DNA from 2 places in the Pseudarthrobacter sp. alpha12b genome. Region 1 is predicted to be linked to the other one. Evidence: predicted binding sites of a transcription regulator. Region 1 holds the regulator's gene; the other holds the start of a gene.
What was found. The regulator LexA, encoded in region 1, represses DNA repair genes until DNA is damaged. The targets are predictions, from matches to a motif close to TCGAACANNTGTTCGA.
Positions count from the first base shown of each region.

Region 2: the regulator LexA is predicted to act here: its motif matches at 1,979-1,994, upstream of ACTAQI_RS16155 (shikimate dehydrogenase).

Region 1 covers NZ_CP196746.1:597,064-601,476, forward strand. Annotated here, with positions in the region: gene ACTAQI_RS02655 (ATP-dependent DNA helicase) at 1-2,006, shown strand, start outside; gene lexA (transcriptional repressor LexA) at 2,106-2,840, opposite strand; gene ACTAQI_RS02665 (LysM peptidoglycan-binding domain-containing protein) at 3,195-3,545, shown strand; gene ACTAQI_RS02670 (histidinol-phosphate transaminase) at 3,698-4,413, shown strand, end outside.
Region 2 covers NZ_CP196746.1:3,500,978-3,505,390, forward strand. Annotated here, with positions in the region: gene ACTAQI_RS16150 (bifunctional sugar phosphate isomerase/epimerase/4-hydroxyphenylpyruvate dioxygenase family protein) at 1-1,006, opposite strand, end outside; gene ACTAQI_RS16155 (shikimate dehydrogenase) at 1,006-1,887, opposite strand; gene ACTAQI_RS16160 (IclR family transcriptional regulator) at 2,034-2,900, opposite strand; gene ACTAQI_RS16165 (MFS transporter) at 3,132-4,413, shown strand, end outside.

The DNA.
Region 1 (4,413 bases):
TTATCGAACTGCTCGACCGCGCCGTTGCCGGCATGGGCGGACAAAGCCGCACCGGACAACACGAAATGGCCAAGCAGGTGGCCCGGGCCATCGAAACCGGCAACCATCTCCTGGTCCAGGCGGGCACCGGCACCGGTAAGTCACTGGCTTACCTGGTGCCGCTGATCGCCCATGCCCTGGAAAGCAACAAGCCTGCCCTCGTGTCCACGGCCACGCTGGCACTGCAGACCCAAATTGTGGGACGGGACCTGCCGCGGCTCCTGAAAAACATCACCCCTGCCCTGGACCGGCCGGTCAAGGTTGCGCTGGTCAAGGGGCGGTCCAACTACGTATGCCGACACAAGCTCGAGGGCGGGTTCCCATCAGAGGAACCGTCCGAAGGGCAGCTCTTCTCCCTGGGAGAGGACACCAGCGTTCCGCATTTCGCCGCTTCCGTAGGTGGACCCTCATCGCAGCTTGGCAAGGAAGTGGTGCGGCTCCGCGAGTGGGCGGAGAAAACAGCGACGGGCGACAGGGATGAGCTCCTGCCCGGTGTGACCGACCGTGCCTGGCGCCAGGTTTCCGTGACGTCCATGGAGTGCTTGGGCGCGCAAAAATGCCCCATGGCCGCTGAATGTTTCAGCGAGCTCGCACGGCAGGACGCAGCCGAGGCCGATGTAGTGGTGACCAACCACGCCATGTTGGCTGTCAGCGCGTTCGAGGGGCTTGCCGTCCTGCCCGAATACGACGTCGTGGTGGTGGACGAAGCGCACGAACTGCAGGACCGGGTCACCGGTGCCGTGTCCGGGCAGCTGTCCGTAGCCATGGTCCATGCCGCCGCCTCGGGCGCCCGGAAACATACCGCCATCACCGTTGATGCCCTGAACGCCGCAGCTGCCAACCTTGAGCTGGCCGTCGCCGGCGCGCCGAACGGGCTGCTGCCCAACGGCCTGAACGATGAACAGCTGGACTGCGTGGACCAGTTGCGTGAGGCGTGCCGCGCCGCGTTGTCCGATTCCAAAGGGGACAGCAACACCACAGCCGACGGCGGCCGGCAGCTGGCCCGTTCCCGCCTCATGCTCATCCTGGAACTGTGCGAGCGGCTGATCGCTGCCCGTGAAAACCGGGAGGTGGTGTGGTTTTCCCGCGCCAGCACGTTCGATCCCGGCCAGGGCTACTCCCAGCCGGATGACAGTGCGCCGGTGTTGATCAATATCGCACCGTTGTCAGTGGCGGGCAGGTTGCGGGAAGGGCTCTTTGCCGGGCACACTGTGGTGCTTACGTCCGCCACCCTGGCCATCGGCTCCGCCTTTGAACCTGCAGCCGGGGGACTGGGCCTCATCGGTGACGGTGCGCCCAGCTGGACGGGCGTGGACGTGGGCTCGCCCTTCGACTACGCCAAACAGGGCATCCTCTACGTGGCCGGACACCTCCCCAAGCCCGGGCGCGGCGTTTCCCCGGAGGCGCTGGCGGAACTCGAAGCGCTTATCAAGGCGTCCGGTGGGGGAGCCCTGTGCCTGTTCTCCTCGCGGCGGGCCGCCGAAGAGGCTGCCGACGCGCTCCGGCCCAAGCTCGATATGACTGTCCTCTGCCAGGGCGAATCGACCATGACTGCCCTGGTCAAGCAATTCGCTGATGAGCCGGACACCTGCCTCTTCGGGACCATGTCCCTGTGGCAGGGGGTTGACGTTCCCGGAGGTTCCTGCCGGCTGGTGGTGATCGACCGTATTCCGTTCCCGCGGCCGGATGATCCGCTGATGACGGCGCGTTCGCGTGCCGTGGCGCAGGCAGGGGGAAACGGCTTCATGTCCGTCTCCGCCACGCATGCCGCCATCCGGCTCGCCCAGGGCGCCGGCCGGTTGATCAGGTCAACCGGAGACAAGGGAGTGGTGGCCGTCCTGGATTCGAGGCTGGCCACCGAACGCTACGCAGGATTCCTGCGGGGCGCCCTGCCCCCGTTCTGGGCCACCACCGACCGCACCAAGGCGCTTGCGGCGCTCACCAGGCTGGGCGCAGACGCGTCCTGACAACGGCGAAGCGCCGCCAGGTACCTTCGGTATAAGCCGGCGGAGTGCGGCCGGCGTGGACGCAGCCCAGGGGAGTCGGGGCTGGAGCGGGAACGGAGCCTAGAGGGAACGCAGGACCGAGACCACTTTGCCCATGATGGTGGCGTGGTCGCCCAGGATAGGTTCGTATTGCGTGTTCTGGGGGAGCAGCCAGGTATGGCCGTCGCGTTGACGGAAGGTCTTGACGGTTGCCTCATCGTCCAGCAGTGCGGCAACGATGTCTCCGTTGGCAGCGTCCGCCTGGCGCCGCACCACTACCCAGTCGCCGTCGCAAATGGCGGCGTCCACCATGGAGTCGCCGGCCACCTTAAGCATGAAGAGCTCGCCTTGGCCCACCAATTGGCGGGGCAGCGGCATGACATCTTCCACGAGTTGCTCGGCGAGGATGGGGCCGCCGGCAGCGATACGACCCACCAGGGGAACCATGGCGGTGTCCAGTGCCGTGGGCAGTTCCGACACCGTGGCCCCGGTACCCGTGGCGTGCGGCGCAGGAGACGTGCCGGCAGCTTTGGCGCCGCCGTCCAGTGTGAGGGGCATCAGGACTTCCATGGCGCGCGGCCGCTTGGGGTCGCGCCGCAGGTAACCCAGCTTTTCCAGTTGGGAGAGCTGATGGGTCACGCTGGACAGGCTTGCGAGGCCGACTATATCGCCGATCTCGCGCATGGACGGCGGGTATCCGTTCTCATTGACTGAGCGCTGGATGGTTTCGAGGATCTTCTTCTGCCTGGGGGTCAGGCCCTTGGCGGTCCTCTTTGGTTGCGGGGCGGTCCTGCCCCCGGCGGCTGCTGCTGCCATATTCGCCAATGCCTTTCGCTTGCCGCCGGATCTCCCGCCTGGCGCTGGTCCACAGCGCCGCCGGAAGGAGTCCCACCGTCATTGTCAGACCCTGCTGTTCAACTTCAGTGGTGGTTGTTCTTTGGTTCAAAGCTAGGCCAGCCACATTGCTTTTTCAAACATTTGTTCTAGCGAGTCTCGACATTATTCGTCGATAGGTGCTAAAACTTAACAAGCAAAGTTCGAACATGTGTTCTAACCAGCGCATGCCCTATTCGAATACGCGGCCGGTAGAGGTTCCGGCAGCGCTACGAGCGGCAGGGCAGCGGCCGGCGGACACCCGGGCAGCACGGCAAGTCCAGGAGGGCTTAGTTCATGTCAGCTTTATCTCTTCACCAGGTTTCACCTTCGTCTGCGCCCCTGAGGCTGACCCGTCGGGGGAGGATCGTCCTGATTGGAGTTCCGCTAGTATTCCTGGCCGTTCTCCTGCTGTCGCTTTCCGGGCTTTTCCACTCCCCGGCCAAGGCCTCGGATTCGGTTTCGGATCTGGCAGTTACGCCCACGGTCACGGTGACCGTGCAGTCCGGCCAGTCGCTGTGGGCCATCGCCGGTGCCGTTGCTCCCCACCGCGATGCCCGGGACGTGGTGGCGGACATCGTCCAGTTGAACAACCTCGCCGCCGGCACCGTCATTCCGGGCCAGCAGCTCTTCGTCCCCACGCGCTGAAACAGGTGCCGCGGTCGCCCCGGATCGGAAACCAGGTCAAGCGATGACAAGGCGCCTCATATGGCGCATGCCGGGGAGAGCATCAGGCATGCCCAGGGCGAACAACGGCTGTCACATTTTCCGGCAGTTGCCGTGGCCACTAAACTGTTCAGGTGAGCGACCAGCTAGAACGTCTGAACCGGCTTCCCCTCCGCAGCAACCTTCGCGGGCTGACCCCCTACGGGGCGCCCCAACTGGACGTCCCCATCCTGCTGAACGTCAATGAAAATACCCATGGTGTTCCCGCCGACGTCCGTGCCGCCATCAGCGCCGCCGTTACGGAGGCCGCCGCCGGGCTCAACCGCTATCCGGACCGCGAGTTCACCGCCCTCCGGAAAGCCTTGGCTGAGTATCTCGGGCATGGGCTTGATGAAACCAACCTGTGGGCAGCCAATGGCTCCAATGAAGTCCTGCAGCAGATCCTCCAGGCGTTCGGCGGCCCCGGACGCACCGCACTCGGCTTTCCACCCACGTACTCCATGTACCCCCTGCTGGCCAGCGGTACGGACACCCGCTACATCACCGGGGAACGCGCGGAAGGCTACGACCTCAGCGCAGAGTCCGCAGCCCGCCAGGTCAAGGAACTGCAGCCGAACATTGTGTTCCTCTGCTCGCCCAACAACCCCACGGGGACAGGACTTGGGTTGGACGTCGTGGAAGCTGTCTATGACGCCGGGGCGGACAGCCAGGCCATCGTGATCGTCGATGAGGCTTACCACGAGTTCGCGCACGACGGAACGCCCAGCGCACTGACCCTGTTGCCCGGCCGGGAGCGGCTGATCGTTTCCCGCACCATGAGCAAGGCTTTCGCCCTGGCGGGCGCGCGGCT
Region 2 (4,413 bases), 1.8 Mb from region 1:
TGGTCCGGTGCCGGCCCTCGAACTGGAAGCCGAGCTGGCCCAGGAGCTTTTCCAGCTGGGCGGTATCGTCCGCCTTGACCTCGGCAAAGTTGAAGCCTGCGGGTTCGTTCACCTTGGGCAGCGTGGCCAGTTCCATGGGATAACGACGGCGAAGGGCGCCGGCGTTGCCGGGCGCGGCGTCGGCGCCGGCGAGCCATTTGGCGCTTTGCTCCTCCAGCCAGATCAGCGACCGCATGGCATCCACCGCGGTGCGCTCGACGTCCGACTGGCGGAAGACGTCATTGAAGACCTCCAGCGAGACCGGCCCGGTGTAGCCGGCGCGGACCACGTGGCCCATGAACTTGGCCAGCTCAAACTGTCCCTCGCCCGGGAACACGCGGTAGTGGCGGCTCCAGGAAAGGACGTCCATGGAGAGCTTGGGGGCATCCGCCACCTGCACGAAGAAGATCTTGTCCGGGTTGATGTCCTCGATCGGCGCGGTGTCCCAGTCGCGGGAGAGGATGTGGAAGGAGTCAAGGCAGGTGCCCAGGTTGGGGTGGTCCACCATCTCCACCAGGCGGTACGCGTGCTCGTAGTCGTTGACGTACTTGCCCCAGGCCAGGGCCTCATAGGCCACCTTGACGCCGTGGTCCCCCGCCAGGTTGGCCAGCTGTGCCAGTTGTTCGGCGCGGAGGCCGTCGTCGTCGATCGTGGCGGTGGCGACGTTGGAGCACACCAGGATGGTGTCCATGCCCAGGTGTGCCATGAGCCTGAACTTGGCTTCGGCGCGCCGGAGGTTGGCCTTCAGCAGGTCCGGGGTGACGCCGTCGAAATCGCGGAAGGGCTGGTACAGGTCCAGGCCGAGCCCCAGGTCCGCCGCCATCTTCCGCACGTCTTCGGGGCTGAGCGGTGAGGTGACCAGGTCCTGCTCGAAGATCTCGATGCCGTCGAAGCCGGCGATGGAGCAGGCCTGCATCTTTTCCTTCAGGGTGCCGGAGAGGCAGACGGTGGCGATTCCGGTGCGCATCAGGCGGCCACCTCCTCGGCGGCCACAAGCTCCAGGAAGTGCGAGCGCATGCGGTCCGGGTCCGCGTCCAGGCCGGTGAAGATCCGGAAGGCGTCGGCGGCCTGGCCTACTGCCATCCGGCCGCCGTCCAGGACCTCGCAGCCCTTGGCGCGGGCGCCGCGGACCAGTTCGGTGTCGATGGGGCGGTAGACGATGTCCGCCACCCAGTGCCGGGGCTCCAGCAGGTCCATGTCCAGCGGGACGCCGGGGTGGGCTGCCATGCCAACGGGTGTGCAGTGCACCAGGCCGTCGGCAAGGCGCATGAGCTGCGGCAGCTCCGCCGTCGTGCGTGCCGTGACGGTGCTGTGGGGGAAAAAGCCCTGCAGTTCGGCGGCCCGTGCCACGGCCCTGGCAGGGTCCATGTCCACCAGGTCCAGGGATTTAACGCCTGCGCTGAGCAGGGCGTAGGCGACGGCGGATCCGGCACCGCCGGCACCGAGCTGCACCACGCGGTCCAGGCGGGCTCCGGGGAGGCCGGCAGCAAGTGCGGCACCAAAGCCGGAGAAATCGGTGTTGTGGCCGATGAACCTGCCGTCGCGGATCACCACGGTGTTCACCGCGCCAAGTCGGCGGGCGTCCGGGCTTACCTCGTCCAGGTGCTGCAGGACCAGCTGCTTGCAGGGGTGAGTGATGTTCAGGCCGTTGAAGCCCAGGGTGCGGGCGCTGTGCAGGATGGCGCCCACCGACTCCCCGGTCAAACCCAGTTCCAGCAGGTCAATGGGGCGGTACAGGTAGCGCAGGCCCTGCACGTCGCCTTCCCGTTCGTGCATCGGCGGCGTGAGCGATGGCGCAACGCCATCACCAACCAGTCCCACAAGGTAGGACTCAGTTCGATTGCTCATGCGTGCAGCTCCTTTGGTACGGCACCGGGCTGCGTTCACGTGGAAGGGCTGCGCCGGTGATGGGGATAACAATACAGAAAATGTTCACTTATCGCACTACCGTTCGAGATGCGAACGCAATATTTCTTGGAGGCGGTTTTGCGTGCCTAGCCGCGCTGCGGAAGGCGTGCAGCCAGCTCGGCGGCAGCCTCCTGCAGGACAGGGACGTGGGCCTCCAGTTCCTCGAGGCTCAGGCGGAAAACGGGCACGGCGGTTGCCAGGGAGGCAAAGGCGTGCCCCTGGCTGTTGAGCAGCGGCACCGCGACGGCCCGCATGCCGGCCTCATTCTCCTCATCCATGACGGCGTATCCCTGCCGGCGGACCTTCTCAACCTCGGCCCTGAAGGCTTCCCGGTCCGTAATGGATTTGTGGGTAAGCGCTTCAAGCGGGACCTCAGCCACCAGCTTTTCGCGTTCCGCATCCTCGGCAAACGCCACCAGGGCCTTACCCACGGCGGTGGTGGAGAGCGAGCCCAGGTGGCCGGGATCGCTGGTCACGCGGAAGGTCTGCGGTCCGTCCACCTTGCTGACCGTCAGGTGGTGCAGCCCATCGCGGACGCTGAGGATGGTGGCCTCGCCGGTCTGTTCGGTGACCCGGCGGAGGATAGGCATGGCCGTCCCCGCGAAACCATGGTGGTTGGAGACTCGCTGTCCCAGCTGGAAGATCCGCAGGCCCAGGTGGTAGCGGCGGCCGTCCGGTTCGTAGTCGACAAAACCGTCGCGGGTCAGGGAGCCCAGCAGGCGGTAGGTGGTGCTGAAGGGAAGTTCGGCGCGGCGGGAAATCTCCGCGGCACTGGCCCCGCGGGGTTCATCACCCAGGAGGACCAGCAGCCCCAGGGCCTTGCCCACCATATCCGTGCGGTCGGCGGGACGGGCGCCCACCTTGCCTTCCGGCGGCATGGCATTCACGGGCTCTCCGACGCGGGCGGCGGCAGCGGATTCTTCATTGGCCGCTGTGGTTTGGTTCACACTCATGCTTTGATGTTGCCACAATGTGAGAGCTATTTCTAGATGGTGATTATTTTCTTGACAGGTGACTGCCCTCACAGTCATAGTTTCTGTATCGCAAAAGTAGCTCCCACCATGTGGCTACAACTGCCGGGTCTTTCCACCGGACTCCAGCCGCATCCCCCCGCCCGCACCAAGGCATCGGCGGCTGCGACCCCAGATCCATCCGCGACAATGTCGTCACACCAAAGGAACACCATGAGCAAGACACTTCCGTCCGCAGGGGCGGGTGCCCTCACCTCCGCCGGGACACCCAAGAAAGCCGCCCTCGCCAGCTTCCTGGGCAGCGCCGTCGAATACTATGACTTCTTCATCTTTGGCTCGGCTGCGGCGCTGATCTTCCCCAAGGTCTTCTTCCCCGATGCAGACACCAACGCTGCCATCATGTCCTTCGCCACCTTCGGGTTCGCCTATGTGGCACGTCCCGTGGGCGCCATCATCCTGGGCCACTTCGGCGACCGGGTGGGCCGGCAGAAAGTCCTGATGTTCACCCTGGTGCTCATGGGCGCATCGACGTTCGTGATCGGGTGCCTGCCCGATTTCCACACGGTGGGCTGGTGGGCCCCGGTTCTGCTGGTCCTCGCCCGCCTTTGCCAGGGCCTCTCCGCCGCTGGCGAGCAGGCCGGCGCCTCCTCCATGACGCTGGAGCATGCCCCGGACAACCAGCGTTCCTTCTTTACCTCCTGGACCCTTACCGGCACGCAGGGCGGCCAGATCCTCGCCGCCCTGGTCTTCATCCCCGTCCTGGCCCTGCCGGATGAGATCAAGTACGGCATCGGCTGGCGCATCCCGTTCTGGCTGAGCGCCGCGGTGGTTGTGGTGGCGTTCCTTATCCGCCGCACCCTGCACGAGCCTCCGGCCTTCGAGGAAGCCCGGAAGAACGCCCAGATCTCCAAGCTTCCGGTCGCCGACCTCCTCAAGGGCCACTGGCGCGACGTCCTGCGTGTCGTCGCCTGCGCCTTCATCGCCGCTGTCTCCACCGTGTTCGGCACCCTGGCCATCAGCTACGCCAAGACAGTCGCCGGCGTGGACGGCACCACCACCCTGTGGCTCGTGGTCGGCGCCAACCTGGTGGCCCTGGGCACCCAGCCGCTCTTCGGCAAGCTCGCGGACAGAATCGGCCGCAAGCCTGTCTTCATCTACGGCGCCGTGGCCAGCGCAATCCTGACCCCGCTGTTCCTGCTCAGCCTGGAATCCCACAGCATCCCGTTGATGTTCGTTGCAGCCATCGGTTTCTTCTCCTTCGGCTACGCCGCCTCCAACGCCGTCTGGCCGTCCTTCTACGCCGAGATGTTCAGCACCAAGGTCCGCTTCTCCGGCCTGGCCATCGGCACCCAGCTCGGGTTCCTGATGGCAGGTTTCGCCCCGGCCATCGTGGCTGCCATGGGCGGCATCCAGCCCGGCGGCTGGGTGCAGATCAGCATCTTCACCGCCATCATCTGCGCCATCGCTGCCGTCTCGGCACTCACTGCCAAGGAGT